DNA from 2 places in the Clostridium ljungdahlii DSM 13528 genome. Region 2 is predicted to be linked to the other one. Evidence: riboswitches for the same ligand, from Rfam matches in the RefSeq annotation. Region 2 holds a riboswitch; the other holds the start of a gene.
What was found. Region 2 has a riboswitch for cobalamin ahead of CLJU_RS02855 (ABC transporter substrate-binding protein). Riboswitches for the same ligand answer to the same signal wherever they lie in the genome.
Positions count from the first base shown of each region.

Region 1 (7,329 bases), 1.8 Mb from region 2:
ATTTAATACATATTTTAAAAATAGTTAGCATTCTCCATAGTCTTCAGTAAAATATAAAAGTCCCATTTTTCTGACTTTATAATTGCTTATTACATTTCCTGTTGCTTTATCATACAAATCGTAACCAACAATAGTGTAAATCATAGCATTTTCTTTATCAAGAATATTCTTATCCATATTATACTGTCCTTTGTTGACATGTACGGTTACTTTAAATGCTCCCGCTGGATATCCGCTCACAAAAATATATGTTCTAATAGACATCGAAGGGGTTATGTGACTTATAATAAATCCCCCAATAATTATTATAAAAGAAGATAAAATTACAATACCTTTTCTCGAAAGTTTCATTCTTCTCCTCCTTATTACAACTTATAATAAAGTTTATACAGAATATAAAGTTTATTTTCTTCATTTATCCACCGCCCCCAGCATAAATATACCAATAGTCAATCTTTTTTGAATACTTATGTTTCTTAGCAACACTATATGAATCTAAACCAATGCTTGGATTTTTACAAAAATATAAAGTCCCATATTGTTGGTCAGGAATTGGTCTTTTACAAACATCTGTTTCAAATGCTTTAATAAAATACCCTCTAAAAAACAAATCTGTTCTTATAGCTCTTTCAATTGTGGAATGAGTAAAAATATCAACTCCAATATATCCTACCATGATAATAATACATATTAATATTATTTTAATGGATCTACGTTTCAATTTTATCCCTCCTTTCATATTGAAAATTCCTATATCCAATAATAGCATTTTATTTATTTGTAAATAGCTCATTAATTTAATAAAATCAAACAACTCATATCTTTAATTTATGGGTTTTGCCAATATCTCCAGCAAAACCCATCTTAAAAGTTTTTTATTTATTTGACTGGACAGGTATGTCTATAATATCTGAAAGTGGATTCATATTTTCAAGGCTGTCCCATATAAATGCCTTCAATTTATATATTCCCTCTTCTGGAAGTTTCATAATACCTGTTAAAATAGATGAATCTCCATTTTTTATTGTCTGCTTTCCGCATACATAGTTGATGAATTTACCGCCCTCATCATATAGTGCTACTATAAGTGATTCATCCTGGTCTTTACCGGAATTATTTTCTGCCTTTACAGATACTTTTGCATCCTCACCTAATTTAAACGAACTATCCATTGTAAGGTTAGTTATCTGTATTGGTTTTGATGTGTTTGTTACTGTAACTATGCACTGTGCCTTTGCATCTTTATTATCTTCAGACACTGCCGTTATTACTGCTGTTCCTGACTTTACTGCTGTTACCTTCCCGTTCTCATCTACTGATGCTATAGTTTTATCACTGCTTGACCAGTCTACCTTTTTATTCGCTGCATTATCCGGTGCTACAGCTGCTGTAAGCTGCAGTGCATCTCCTTCTGTCACACTTGCACTCGTCTTGTCTAATGTCACTCCCGTTACATTTACCGTTTGTGATGGTGATACCTTTTTCTCTGCTGCAGTTAACTTGTCCACTGTTTCCTGCTTCATGGATGATTTTTGTGCATCACTTAAGGCATCATACAATTTCTCTACTGCATCAACCTTGTCTTTATCGGCTGAAGTAAGCTTATCTACATCCAGTGCTGCTATGTCGTTATTTACAGGCACTGTAGAATTCTTCACATCTGTACAGTCAAATATTGAGTTTCTACCTTCATAATCCCTTACAAGAGAATCTATGCCCCTGCATATCTGCACTGGATCATATTTTAAATTGTCATATTGGGTAGTTTTATTTTTGCCATCAAATCCTTCAAGTATAGCATTAAATATGGTATTGCCATCTTTTATAAATTTCTTGTCAAAAACATTGGCATGTGCCATTCCAAGTGTCATATATACCTGGGCATTGGTCCACGGGTTATTTAAATCAATATCGCCATCACTTGTATGACCACCCCAGAAAGAACCAGTATAAGCCTGAGAATTTGAAAATTGATCAAATACATGATCCATGGCCTGTTTTACATCGTAATACTTGTCTCCTTCTTTTGCATTTGCATTATAATACGCTGCAATTTCTTGTAACATCATAGTCCACATATCAGGTGAAGCATTTGCTGCTACTTGAGACCCATCAGCACCTGTTTCTTTGTAAACATTCTTAGCACCATCATGTGTACTCTCTTCCATATAATTTCTGTCAATATGATTTCCATCATTTAGCACATGATCAATATAATTATAAGAAGTTAATGCATAATCTGCATATGTTCCTGCAAACATCTGAACTGATGAATTTAAATAATTTTTATTTGAAATTATATCTATTAAATTATAAGCTTTTATATCCCTGGGGTCATATCCTATAGATGTAATTGCCAGAACCAGTTTTTCCCATTCTGTCATTTTTACATCTTGATCTCCAATTTTTGCATTTTTCATCCTCTGGAGTTCATCCTGTATGCCCTTAAACCAATCGTCATAGTAACCACTTCTTATACCTGTGTATCCAGATCGGGCTGATGAAAATACATCCCAATCATCATCATTTAGTAAAATAGTACCTTCCTTTCCAGGAGCATCAGCTTTATCTCCCTCCCACTGAAATACAGGCACAGCTTTTTCCTGTCCAACACCAAATTTGCTGTAAATTATATTTTCTACTTCCTTTGCATCTTCAACCTGCTGCTTTTCTTCATCCTGTGTAGGTGCTGCCGCACTATTGTCAAGAAGTTTTGCAGTTGAGGGAAGTACTTTACCAAGTAGAAACTGGTAATCTTCATTTTGATCATAGTTTATCTTAATCTTGCTTGAATCAATTGTTAGGGGTACATTTCCTATAGTTGGTGCATTAAAAAATACACCTCCATCACAAGTAGCACTAACATTATACTTGCTTATTAAATCTTTATCTTTATCAGATTCTGGAATCACTTTAAAAGTTGCTTCTGCTTTAAGGCAGTCATCTGTAGTCTTAAAAGGTTCAGTTCCAGGTACAAAGATTCTGTCTTTAGCTGTTGCCTGCACATCTACTACTACCTTTGCTGCTATCTTAGTTGAACTATCCGGATTTAGATATGGATAGCCATCATTTACAGAAGAATCTATCTTCCAGGTCTTATCAAAATCAAATCCAAGCTTGGTGTAGCTGTCTTTATCTTTCATTTGTGCAGTGGTATATCCCACAGGTTTTCCCATAAAAGAAGTACTTGAAAATCCCAGTATATCACTATCATATGCACAGGTAGTTACATCAGTTTCGCTACTTGTATCGATTGGTTGACGAGATACTTTTTTTTCATTTTCCAGGAATTTACCATAAAAATAGCAATTTTTGATTTCTGAGCCAGGTGTAACACAAATTCCTGCAATATTTGGTAAAAATGAAGACTTAGTATCAAAAGTAACATTACTACAGCAGTTATCTGTATATCCATTTATTAGATTCCAGTTATCATCAGAACATGCACTATTACCAACTATTCCTGCTAAAGTTGAAAATCTGCCAGCATCAACTTCAATACTTCCTGTGCTGCAGCAGTGGGTAATTGTACCACAACATTCATTTGCAATTACTCCATAAAATACATCATCGTTGTCATCTAAAATTATTTTACTTCTATCTTTTATGTCTACATTAGCATCAACTTTAACATTCTCCACAATTCCATCTTTCCATACAATTCCAAACAAGCCTGAAGCTGCATCCGTATAACCACTTATAGTATGAAACTTTCCATCAAAAGTACCATCAAAACTTTTATTGTGAGAGGTAAGAGATTTTAAAGGAACATTTGATTTACTTATATCAATATCCTGTGTCAAAACAACTTTTTTGCCTAAATAGTCTATGCCCTTATCGATATCTCCCCTGAGTTTGTTTAGGTCATCTACTGAACTTACAGTGTAATTTCCATCTGAGCCCTGGTTTAAAGATGGCGTTGACGCCGTTGGTGATGCACCTGCTCTAGCAGTATAAGGTGCAAATGTCATTAAAGTAAACATAAGCATCATAACAAGGCTAATCTTTTTCCATAATTTTTTCACTTTGTTCTCCTCTCTAATTTTTATAAAACTATATAAGAAATACCGGGTTAAAAATACATCTTAGCCCGGTATCAATCTAAAACATTTACTTAATCAATAGGGAAAATCCGCTTTTATAAAGCACCAGCTGCAGTATTAACAGCGCCTTGTGTAGCTTGTAATGTCTCCAATTGAGTTAATGCATTAGTATAAGCTGTATCTGTTTTATTCGCATGATTTGCCATTTTTGCTATAAGATCTGTTTTATCTGCTCTTCCACTAAAGAATGCAGGAGTTTGTGTATAACTCCAATTGTAAGTTCCTTTGTCAGAAATTGTTCCATCTGGTAAATATCCTGCTAATCCTAAATCACATCCTGCTGCTGCTGAAAATTCCCAACGTATTGTAGCACCATCCGGTACATTATCTAATGTTGTACTTCCATCATAATAAGTTGAGTTAACATGATCTACATTATTAACTGTAAACATCCAGCCTGAAATTCCATCACATTCTTTTTCACTTAAATAATTTGCATCGGTAACAATAGGCTGCTTTGGTATATCTGTTCTGAAGACAATACCTTTAGTTAAATTTTTAAGCTTGCTCGTAAATGAATAATCTTCAAATGCAGCTTGATTATCTGTAGTATCTTTAAAACCTGTTACATACTTGCCATATTTGCTCGAAACTATGTTTACATTTCCATCACCTACAGCCTGTTTTGTAGCATCAGCAATGGTATTCGTATCACTGAGTGTAACTGCTTTTGGCTGTAAAATAGGTGCTTGTCCTAAAACATTTTTCTCAACATCCACATAGACAGTTTTTGTTGGAGCAGCATCAGCTTTTACACTATTAAAAGCAGACGGCGCAGCTACAGCTCCCAAAGTTAATGTTGTTATGCATAGTGTCGCAAATAATTTGTTTTTTAATCTTCTAATCATTTTATACACTCCTCCAAATTTTTAATTTTTTAATTGTTGCTTGTCCAAATTTAAAAGACAATGATAAAACTTTTACACTTTTATATCAATCACCTCCTGGAAAGTTAAATATAATGACAATCATATTTTTAACCTTTATGAAAAATAAACCAGGTGGTAATTCAGGTGAGATTAGATTAACGTAAATAAATATATATTTGTGTAAATAAAAGATAAAAAGAGACCCTCTTTCTTTCGAAGGTCTCCAGTATACGACATGAATTTATAAATATTTAATGTAAACAGATGTTACTGGCATTGAATACTTACCTTTCCCACCGAAAGAACCATATATGTTTGTAACAGGCAGGTCTACTGGCTTGGCATCATCTTACTTTTCACACCTTCCCAAAGATTATATCTTCAGTGGCATTTTGTGAATTTCATCTTCCTTACAGCAGCGGGGGCTGCAGTGGTTTTTCACCACTTTCCCTATTAATTCCTAAAAAAGAAACCTATTCAAAATTATCATTTATTTTACAATTGTCATTACCTTTACAATACACCAACTCCACTTATTTGTCAATAATTTATAAAAACTTTATTAAATTATTGTAAATTTCAATAATACAACACAATTTTCTATAAACAGAGTTCTTGACATCAGATAAATTTTAATGCTAAAGTTTGTCCTAAATACTGTTAAAATGTCTATTACTTATTTAACTCAGCGTTAGTTTTGGGATTTATATTAATTTCTCCAAAAGTATCCTCATACTTTTCTACTGATTTCGTAAGCATCATACAAACACTTTTTGCCTGCTGCGGGCTCATAAATATCTTCACACTATCTTTTACATCTTTTTTATACACCTTCATAAAATCTAACTGAAAATCATATACACTTCCAGAAAGCTCTAATCTATTTGAATATAATTCCTTTTCTTCTTCTAATTTTACATTTTCATCCATAGAATTCACCCTTACCTTTCATATTTTTTTACTCAACTTATTTTTACACTTCGCCCTATCTAATCACCTTCCTTTTGTACTCGCCTGTCTAATCCCCTACATTTAGTTCTTTCATTGATGACGAAGGGGTTATTCTAAAATAAGAACAAATCTGATGACTTACTTGATTGTCCATAAACAGAGTTCTTGTAATCAGATAAATTCCTACAAAAATAAAAAGAGACCCTCTCCCTTCGAAGGTCTCTATATATAACATAACTTACAATAATGGTTAATAACTAAAAACATCTCTGTTCTCTTATGTTAATATAACCGTTTACTTTTTGAATAAACATAGCATTATCTTCCCCTCCGAAAGAATCACCCACATATCAGGCAGGTTTCCTGGCTCAGATTCATCTTACTTCCCTGTCTTCCCAGATATAAAAATCCAGTGACATAACTAGGGTTTCATCCTCCATACAGTAACGGTGGGCTGCAGTGTTTTTTACACTTTCCCTTTTAACTATCAATTTGACAGCACCTAATAGTAAAAATATTAAATTTTTATTACCTTTATGTTAAGTTTAGAGCAAAAATTTTGAAAAGTCAACATTATTTTCATTAATATAAAGATATTTCTGAACGAAAGATGATAATGTCTTAGTATACCAAAGTTGATTATATTCTAAATATGCATAGGCATTGAGATTAAAACCAACAGCGTTCCAAAAGTCAAGGGCCGTGTGGAACGAATGTTTCAAGCCTGGAAAGACTCACAATAGCAGGTATGGCAGTTTAAACTCTAGGAGTGCCCTTCTCTAGTTTATCTATATGTATTTTAGGATTTTCTATATTTACACCATATAGTTTATCAAGATTTTTAGAAAACCACCTTACGGATTAACTTCTATAAATCAATCTCGCTTAATATCGGCTGTAACTTACAAACTGACAAGTATTTATTTGGTACAGCAATTCCTTTTTCCTTACGAATTATTTGTATTACTGGTGCCATATGCTTCCCCTCATATTTTTTTACAGGTATATAGGAATTAACATATGCTTGCGTTGCTTCATGTCCATTGGATATATCATATCCTAAATCTAAAGGACTTGTTCCTCGAAGATTAGTATGTTTACAATCAAGAATATGGGCATAATCTGCTATATATAAGCCACTAAAATTCATTGGCAATTCTACTCTTAACAAAACATTCCCAATATACCGCCGTACCATTTCAAATCCTAAATTTCCAAAATAATAATCCTCTGTTAACCATTTAGGCAATGGATCAAGAAATCCCTCAATTAAATAACAGTCATTAAATTCTTCAGGTATATTAGGACAACTTACTTGCCTTCGAGCATATAATCCACTATTTTTAGAAAATATCATATGAAGAAATTTACTGTGGGTATAATGATAAAATACAATATTATTCTTA
Region 1 covers NC_014328.1:2,459,119-2,466,447, forward strand. Annotated here, with positions in the region: gene CLJU_RS11030 (hypothetical protein) at 25-351, opposite strand; gene CLJU_RS11035 (hypothetical protein) at 416-721, opposite strand; gene CLJU_RS21335 (Ig-like domain-containing protein) at 876-4,025, opposite strand; gene CLJU_RS11045 (hypothetical protein) at 4,139-4,951, opposite strand; cobalamin riboswitch at 5,279-5,464, opposite strand; gene CLJU_RS11050 (DUF3467 domain-containing protein) at 5,645-5,902, opposite strand; cobalamin riboswitch at 6,260-6,444, opposite strand; gene CLJU_RS11055 (hypothetical protein) at 6,792-7,329, opposite strand, start outside.
Region 1: another riboswitch for cobalamin. It lies ahead of CLJU_RS11050 (DUF3467 domain-containing protein); the one in region 2 lies ahead of CLJU_RS02855 (ABC transporter substrate-binding protein).

Region 2 (7,329 bases):
GCAGTGGACTTGAGGATGAATTCATAAAAGACACTATTCACAGTTTATGCTCTTATACTGCTCCTGCATTTTTAGCCGGAGAAAAAGATTTAAGTAAATATCCAAAGGCACTTTTTTATGCAAATACTGGAGATGGAAAAATTATAATAGGGCAATCAGTTTTTGCAGGGGAGGACTATACCTTAAAAAGAAACAGGTATTTTACTCACTGCTATGTAATATCTGAGAATGAAAGAAAGTTATACATAGAAAATCCTGAAAAAATAATATATGCCTCAGGATTTGTAGAAAATTATGATATGGAAAAGGGAAATTCTATAGAAAGTTTGAGAGAAGTGAAAGTTGATAGAGTCTGTGATGTGTTTAACTCTATAGAAGATTTGTTTTTAGCTGCTTCTATAGATAAAAATACGTTTATAAATATGGTAAAAGCTTGTTTTGATGCAGCTGCTTTTAATAAAAAGATATATATTGTGGTTCCTTATAATGAAAATATGGATAAAGTTATAAAAGGAATACTAAAATACCTGTATAGGGCACTTCCTTTTGCAGTAAGGAGAAAGGTTGGTTTCACAACTTATGTGAAGCAGCCTGAAATAAAGGAGTCTATAAATATTGAATTTCTACTTGAAGGAAGCATAAAAAGGCTTACTCAAGATGTAAAAGCAGGATATGTTTTTGATATAGCAGATAATAATTTCTATCTTGAAGGAATTGATGAAAGACATCATATTTTTATAGACTTTGTTATGAATAATATAGAAAATGAGCAGGCTTTAAATGAATTCTTTATTCAGGCAGATAATGTTTGCTCTAGAGAAAAATTTACCATTGATATGTATGATAATATTTTATGCCCATCTTCTAAAAATGAAGAAGTTAAAGAAAGTACTATGTGTATGGAGGAAAATGAACAAGTTGAACATAAACATAATCTAGTGTATTTTTTAAAGAAGTTATTTTTAAATAAAGATTAGAGGTGACAAGTAGATGCCTAAATGTAGAGAATGTGGTACAGAGCTGGATGAAAATGATAAGTTTTGTGTATACTGCGGTGCAAAACAGGAAAAGGAACGTGAAAGAGAAGAGGATAAAAATGATGATACAAAGTATTATGGAAAAGAAAATAATGACTATAAAAAAGAAGATAAAAAGCATGAGGATAGCTTAAAGAACAGCGATACTTTTGATTTTAGTTCATCTCATGAAACAAAAAAGACAGATAGAAAAGATAAAGATGAATTTACCAGAGAGATAGATGACACTCAACTTAAAGATAAGCGGCCATTTAATTTCAAAATGATAGGTATAACTATTTTAACTATAATTGTATTTGTTGTTGCCTTTAAGATGATATCCTCACTTATAAATAAAGGTCCCGGCAAAAATGTTTCAAATGTGGAATCCAAGCAAAACGTTTCTTCTGATTTGAATAACAATGATGAAAATGATTCAGATAATAATTCAGGAGAATACGTGATACCTTACAGCAATACAAGGGCACTTACTAGTAATGACCTGAAAGGTATGAGTAAAAAGCAGCTGGCACTTGCTAGAAATGAAATATTTGCAAGGCATGGCTACACATTTCCTACAGAACCATATAAGAGTTATTTTGCAAGTAAGTCCTGGTATAAGCCTAATCCCAATTATACTAATGATGGCAAGGAACTTTCCGCGCTTGAGAGACATAATGTAAAGGTGATATTGATAGCAGAAGGCCGTGGAAAATATGTATCACCTGGATATGATGCAGATTATTATAAAAAATAGGCTAGCACATTGGCTGCTATTTCTTTGAAAATGCATAGGGTATAAAAAGTAGAATTTGATATAAAATAGGAGAAATGATATACTTATTCTATAATTTAATATTGAATTTTAGGTACTTGATTTTTAAGTTTAAAAGGGAAATAAGTGAAGAGCTTATGCGGTCCCGCCACTGTAATGAGGAGTATATTTATGGAATTGCCACTTGGAAACAGGGAAGGTATAAATATACAATGAATCAGAGCCAGGAGACCTGCCTAAAATTTACGGATAGCTTACGCGGATAGGCTTTGAAGTAAATTTTAATTTACTTGAAAACTATTGTCTGTATGATAATGGTTTTTTTATTTACATTATTATATGAATGGGGGAAGTATTGATGTTTAAGAGTAGCAAAAAATTTGTTTTACTAATTATGATTACGATTACGGTATTTTTGGCGGGATGTGGAGCATCTAATACAAGCAATTCTACTACAGACAGCAGCAGCAAAAGTGAATCTACTAAAAATACCGCTTATCCTTTAAAATTAAAAGATTCAACTAATACGGAAATTACAATTCAAAGTGAGCCTAAAAAGGTGGTATCCTTATCACCTAATGTTACAGAAACAATTTATGCATTAAACAAACAAAATATTTTGGTAGGTAGAACTGATTTTTGCACGTATCCTACACAAGCTTCTAAAATACCAGCTGTGGGTACTATAACTGACCCAAGTGTTGAAAAAATTGTTGAACTTAAACCTGATGTTGTAATAGCGTCTAATTTAACTAAACCGGACATTTTAAAAAAGCTGCAGCAGCTTAATATAAAGGTTTTAACTATTTCAAAAAATGAAAGCTTTGAAAATACTTATAATAATATAGAAAATATAGGAAAAATAGTGAATGCTAATAAAAAGGCATATAGTATAGTTTCAAATATGAAAGAAAAAGTTAAAGTTGTACAGGAAAAGGTAAGAGGAAAGAGCACCCCTACAGTATATTATGTAGTAAGCTATGGTACAAGCGGCGATTTTACTGCGGGAAAAGACACTTTTGTAGGCAAGATGATTGAAATGGCAGGAGGCAAAAATGCTGCTTCTGATGTTACAGGTTGGAATTACAGTCTCGAAAAACTTGTTGAAAAAAATCCTGATATACTTATATGTTCCAATAAATTTAATAGCAAAAATGGCATTAAGTCTACAAAGGGTTATAAAGATTTGGATGCTGTAAAGAAAAATAAACTTTTCGAAATTGATGAAGATATTATAAGCAGACAGGGACCTAGACTTGCAGATGGGTTAGAAGCTCTGGCAAAGATAATTCATCCTGAAGCATTTTAAGTATATATAAGAGAGGAATATGCTTATGAAATTTTCCCGAAAAAAACATTTTAAGTTGTTTTTTTGCATTTGCATAGTAATATTATTTTTTTCGGCAGTAATATCAGCTATGCTGGGTTCTGCAGATATATCCTTCAAGGAAACACTATATGTGATACTAAGTAAAATACCTATTGTGGGAGGTTTAGTTTCTACAGCAAGTATGTCACAAAATCACATGCTCATAATATTACAGATACGTTTACCAAGGATAATAACTTCAGCATTAGTTGGAATGGGATTATCAGTAGTAGGTGCATCCTTTCAGGCAATATTTAAAAATCCAATGGCAGATCCTTACGTACTTGGAGTATCTTCAGGAGCTGCTCTTGGAGCTGCAATTGGATTTATGTTGCAGCTGGATACTTTGCTTTTAGGATCTACAGCTATTACTATGATGGCTTTTGTAGGATCTATTGCAACTACTGTTTTGGTTTATAACATAGCCAGGGTAAAAAACAAGATACCACCAACTACACTGCTTCTGGCAGGTGTTTCTGTGAGCTTTCTTCTATCTTCAATAATATCTATAATAATGGTATTCAACAGGCAGCAGGTTGAAAAAATTGTTTTTTGGACAATGGGAAGTGTTTCTGCAGCAACCTATAATCAAATATTGATGCTGATGCCTTTCATATTCTTGGGTGTAATTATAATACTTTTATTTTCAAGAGATCTAAATATAATGCTTACAGGGGATGATACTGCTAAAAGTTTAGGCATAGAAGTTGAAAATGTAAAAAAAATAGTACTTGCTGTTTCCTCGATAATTGTTGCAGCTTGTGTGTCTATAAGTGGTGTAATAGGGTTTGTAGGACTAATAATTCCCCATGCAGTACGTATGGTATTTGGACCTGACCATAGGGTGCTATTGCCTTTCTCATTGATAATTGGAGCTGTGTTTATGATTATTTGCGATACAGTGGCAAGAACTGTAGCTGCTCCTTCTGAAATACCTGTGGGTGCTGTAACTGCTTTATTTGGATCTCCATACTTTATTTATCTTTTAATAAAATCTAAAAAGAGAGTGATATAATGAATAATTCAAATTTGTGTGCAATTGAAGTTAAAAATTTAAATTACAGTTTTGATGAAGTTAATATACTTCATGATATAAACATAGATTTTAAAAAAAATAAATTTTATTCGATTATAGGGCCTAATGGTTCTGGTAAAACTACTTTACTAAAAAATATTGCTAAAACCTTGAAGCCTTATAAGAGCACAGTTTTTATAAAAGATAAGGATATACTGGATTTAAAAAGTAAGGCACTGGCAAGAAAACTTGCGGTAGTTCCCCAAAATAGCAACTTGGATATGGATTTTTCCGTACAGGATATAGTTTTGATGGGAAGGGCGCCTTATTTTTCGAAACTTCAAAGTGAATCAGAAAGTGATTATAATATTGCTAAACAGGCTATGGAGGTTACTAATACCTGGAGATTCCGTGACAAATTTATAAATCAGTTAAGCGGTGGTGAAAAACAAAGAGTTCTTATAGCACGGGCACTTACCCAAGATACGGATATAATACTACTGGATGAACCCATATCTAATCTTGACATATACCATCAGATTGAAATTTTGGATAATGTTAAATCACTTAGCAAAAAGATAACAGTTATAATGGTACTTCACGATTTAAATTTTGCAGCACAGTACAGTGACCATGTGATACTTGTAAATAGTGGAAGAGTTGTAATGCAGGGAACTCCTCGGGAAGTACTCACAGAAAAAAACATAAAAAAGGTGTATAAAATAAATGTATGCATAATAAAAAATCCAGTTACCGGCAAGCCATATATAATACCTATAGGACAGGAAAGGGACTGCCCCAATATGAAAAACGGAAATTTAGATGATTAGTTCATAGATACCTAAAATTATAATACTAATGCCAGATACAAAAGGAGCATATTTACCGAAAAATTTAGACAAACAGCTGCTGCCTATAACACATCCTGCAACTAGGCCTGTTGTACTGAGAATGAAGGTAAATATAGTGGCAAGTAATATATTGATACCAGTTATACTTGCGCCTATACCTACTCCAACATTATTTATTGTGAGAGCGAAGGCTAGAAATATAGATTCTTTAACATCTATATAGCCTGAATTATCAGCGTCGGCTATTTCTGGATTGTCCAAAAGATTTTTATAGGGTAAAAGATTATTTTCAGCATTACACAGTTTTTTATTTTCATTACAGTGATTTTTTATAACAGCGTCAATTATAAACCATATGCCCATTAATATCAAAAAACCGCTTCCAATGATATTGGCTATATTTTCAGACATAAACTTAATTAGAAATTTACCTAGAACCATAGATAGAAATGTTCCTGCAGTAGCAATTAAAGCTATTAGAATAGTACTTAATGGACTAATTTTCATTTTTTTAATACCATAGGATATTCCTACAGTGAAACTGTCTATATTTGCGGATAAGGCAAATAAAAATGAAGGCAATAAGTGCATTATGTTCCTCCTATAGTATGGTTACTTCTATAGTATATTCATAATAAGATACAATGCTACCACTATTTACTTTTGCTTTGAAGATGTATCTAATTATGTATTTGTAAAGATAATATGGAACAGATGGAATAATGTACATCGCCCACCTATTGTTGATTTTGGGGAGATAATATGGTAATATACTGGTATATTAAAAGTCAATAGAAATTTGCAAAAAATAGAAAATATTTTTTAGCTTATATGAAGGGAGAGAAAAAATTGATTAAAAATTTAAAGAATCTTTTAATGTTTGCATCAATTGTTGTAATGTATCAGCTAAATCCGTGTAATATTGTATTAGCGAGTGATGTTTCTACTAATACAACCAAACCCCAGACTCAAGTAGTATCAACTCAAGACAATTCAAAGTCCCAAACATTACAAGACACATCCAAAATTTTAGCATCACAAGAGGAATCTAAATACATATCGGAAAGTAATTCTAGTTCTTCAGTAAGTGAAAGCAGTGGTAATCTCTTGCCAGCAAATGCAGATAATGTGGACAACGTTCCTGTGGATAAAAGCTGGATAATTCACTTTAACCAACCTATAGATTTGTCTTCAGCTAAAGAAAATGTAAAAATTATAAACAAAAAAACTAATGCAGAAGTGCCGATAAATATATCTTTAAGTAATTACGATAGCTATATGACTGTATCTACAGTTTCAGCTTATGATCCTGAAAGTTATTATATATTGAAAATTGATAATAACCTAATGGGTAGATATAATAAAGTTTTAAAAACTGCTCTTACCATGAATTTTAAAACTGGGGCAAAAATAGAGAATATAGATGATATCAGTGTGTCAATAAACCAAGGTGATAGTTATAAGCTGCCTGATGAGGTAACAGCAGTTATGTCTGATGGAGGAAAAGTGCAGGTAGGAGTTGAATGGAATGAGAAAGTAAATACTTTAGCTTCACCAGGAAAGTATGTTTATCAAGGACAGGTAAAAGGATATAGTAAGGAAGTTGATTTGTCCTTAACTATAAACCCTTCCACTAAAGATGTGGATAGTATAGCTTCTACTTCCATGTGGATATGGGAACTTCAAAATCAAGTGGATGCTTATGGAGGCATAGATAATTTAATAGCAAAATTAAAATCTATGGGGATAAACAATGTGTGTATTAAATACAACGAAGGTTCCAGTCCTTCAGGTGGAGGCACCAATTTTAGAGATGATTTTTTAAAGTATGTTGGATATTTCAAAGAGGCAGGATTTAAAGTAGGAACATGGGGTTACAATCATTTTGATGATGTTCAAGGTGAGGGTAATTTAATTATAGAAGCATTAAATAACAGTGATTACTATGTATTTGATGCAGAAGATGCTGTAGAAAATAAAGCTGAGCAGACAGAGGAGATATGTGAGCTTATAAGAAGCCAGTGCCCTAATGCAATAATTGGGTATACATCTTTTCCAATAGCCAGTTATCACCAGGATATAGCTTATTCAGTTTTTAACAAATACTGTGACTTTTCAGCACCTCAATGTTATTGGGGAGAAATGCAGTGGTCCGTAAATAGATGTTTGGATCAAATGGCTGCAGATTATAAAGCATATGGATTGGACAAGCCAATATATCCTATAATACAAACTTACAGTATAAATTATGAAGATTATACTGCATATAGTAAATATGGCTATAAAGCTACAGGTCTTTGGTC
Region 2 covers NC_014328.1:633,903-641,231, forward strand. Annotated here, with positions in the region: gene CLJU_RS02845 (GAP1-N2 domain-containing protein) at 1-977, shown strand, start outside; gene CLJU_RS02850 (YARHG domain-containing protein) at 991-1,773, shown strand; cobalamin riboswitch at 1,867-2,045, shown strand; gene CLJU_RS02855 (ABC transporter substrate-binding protein) at 2,150-3,100, shown strand; gene CLJU_RS02860 (FecCD family ABC transporter permease) at 3,126-4,175, shown strand; gene CLJU_RS02865 (heme ABC transporter ATP-binding protein) at 4,175-5,005, shown strand; gene ytaF (sporulation membrane protein YtaF) at 4,994-5,617, opposite strand; gene CLJU_RS02875 (Ig-like domain-containing protein) at 5,876-7,329, shown strand, end outside.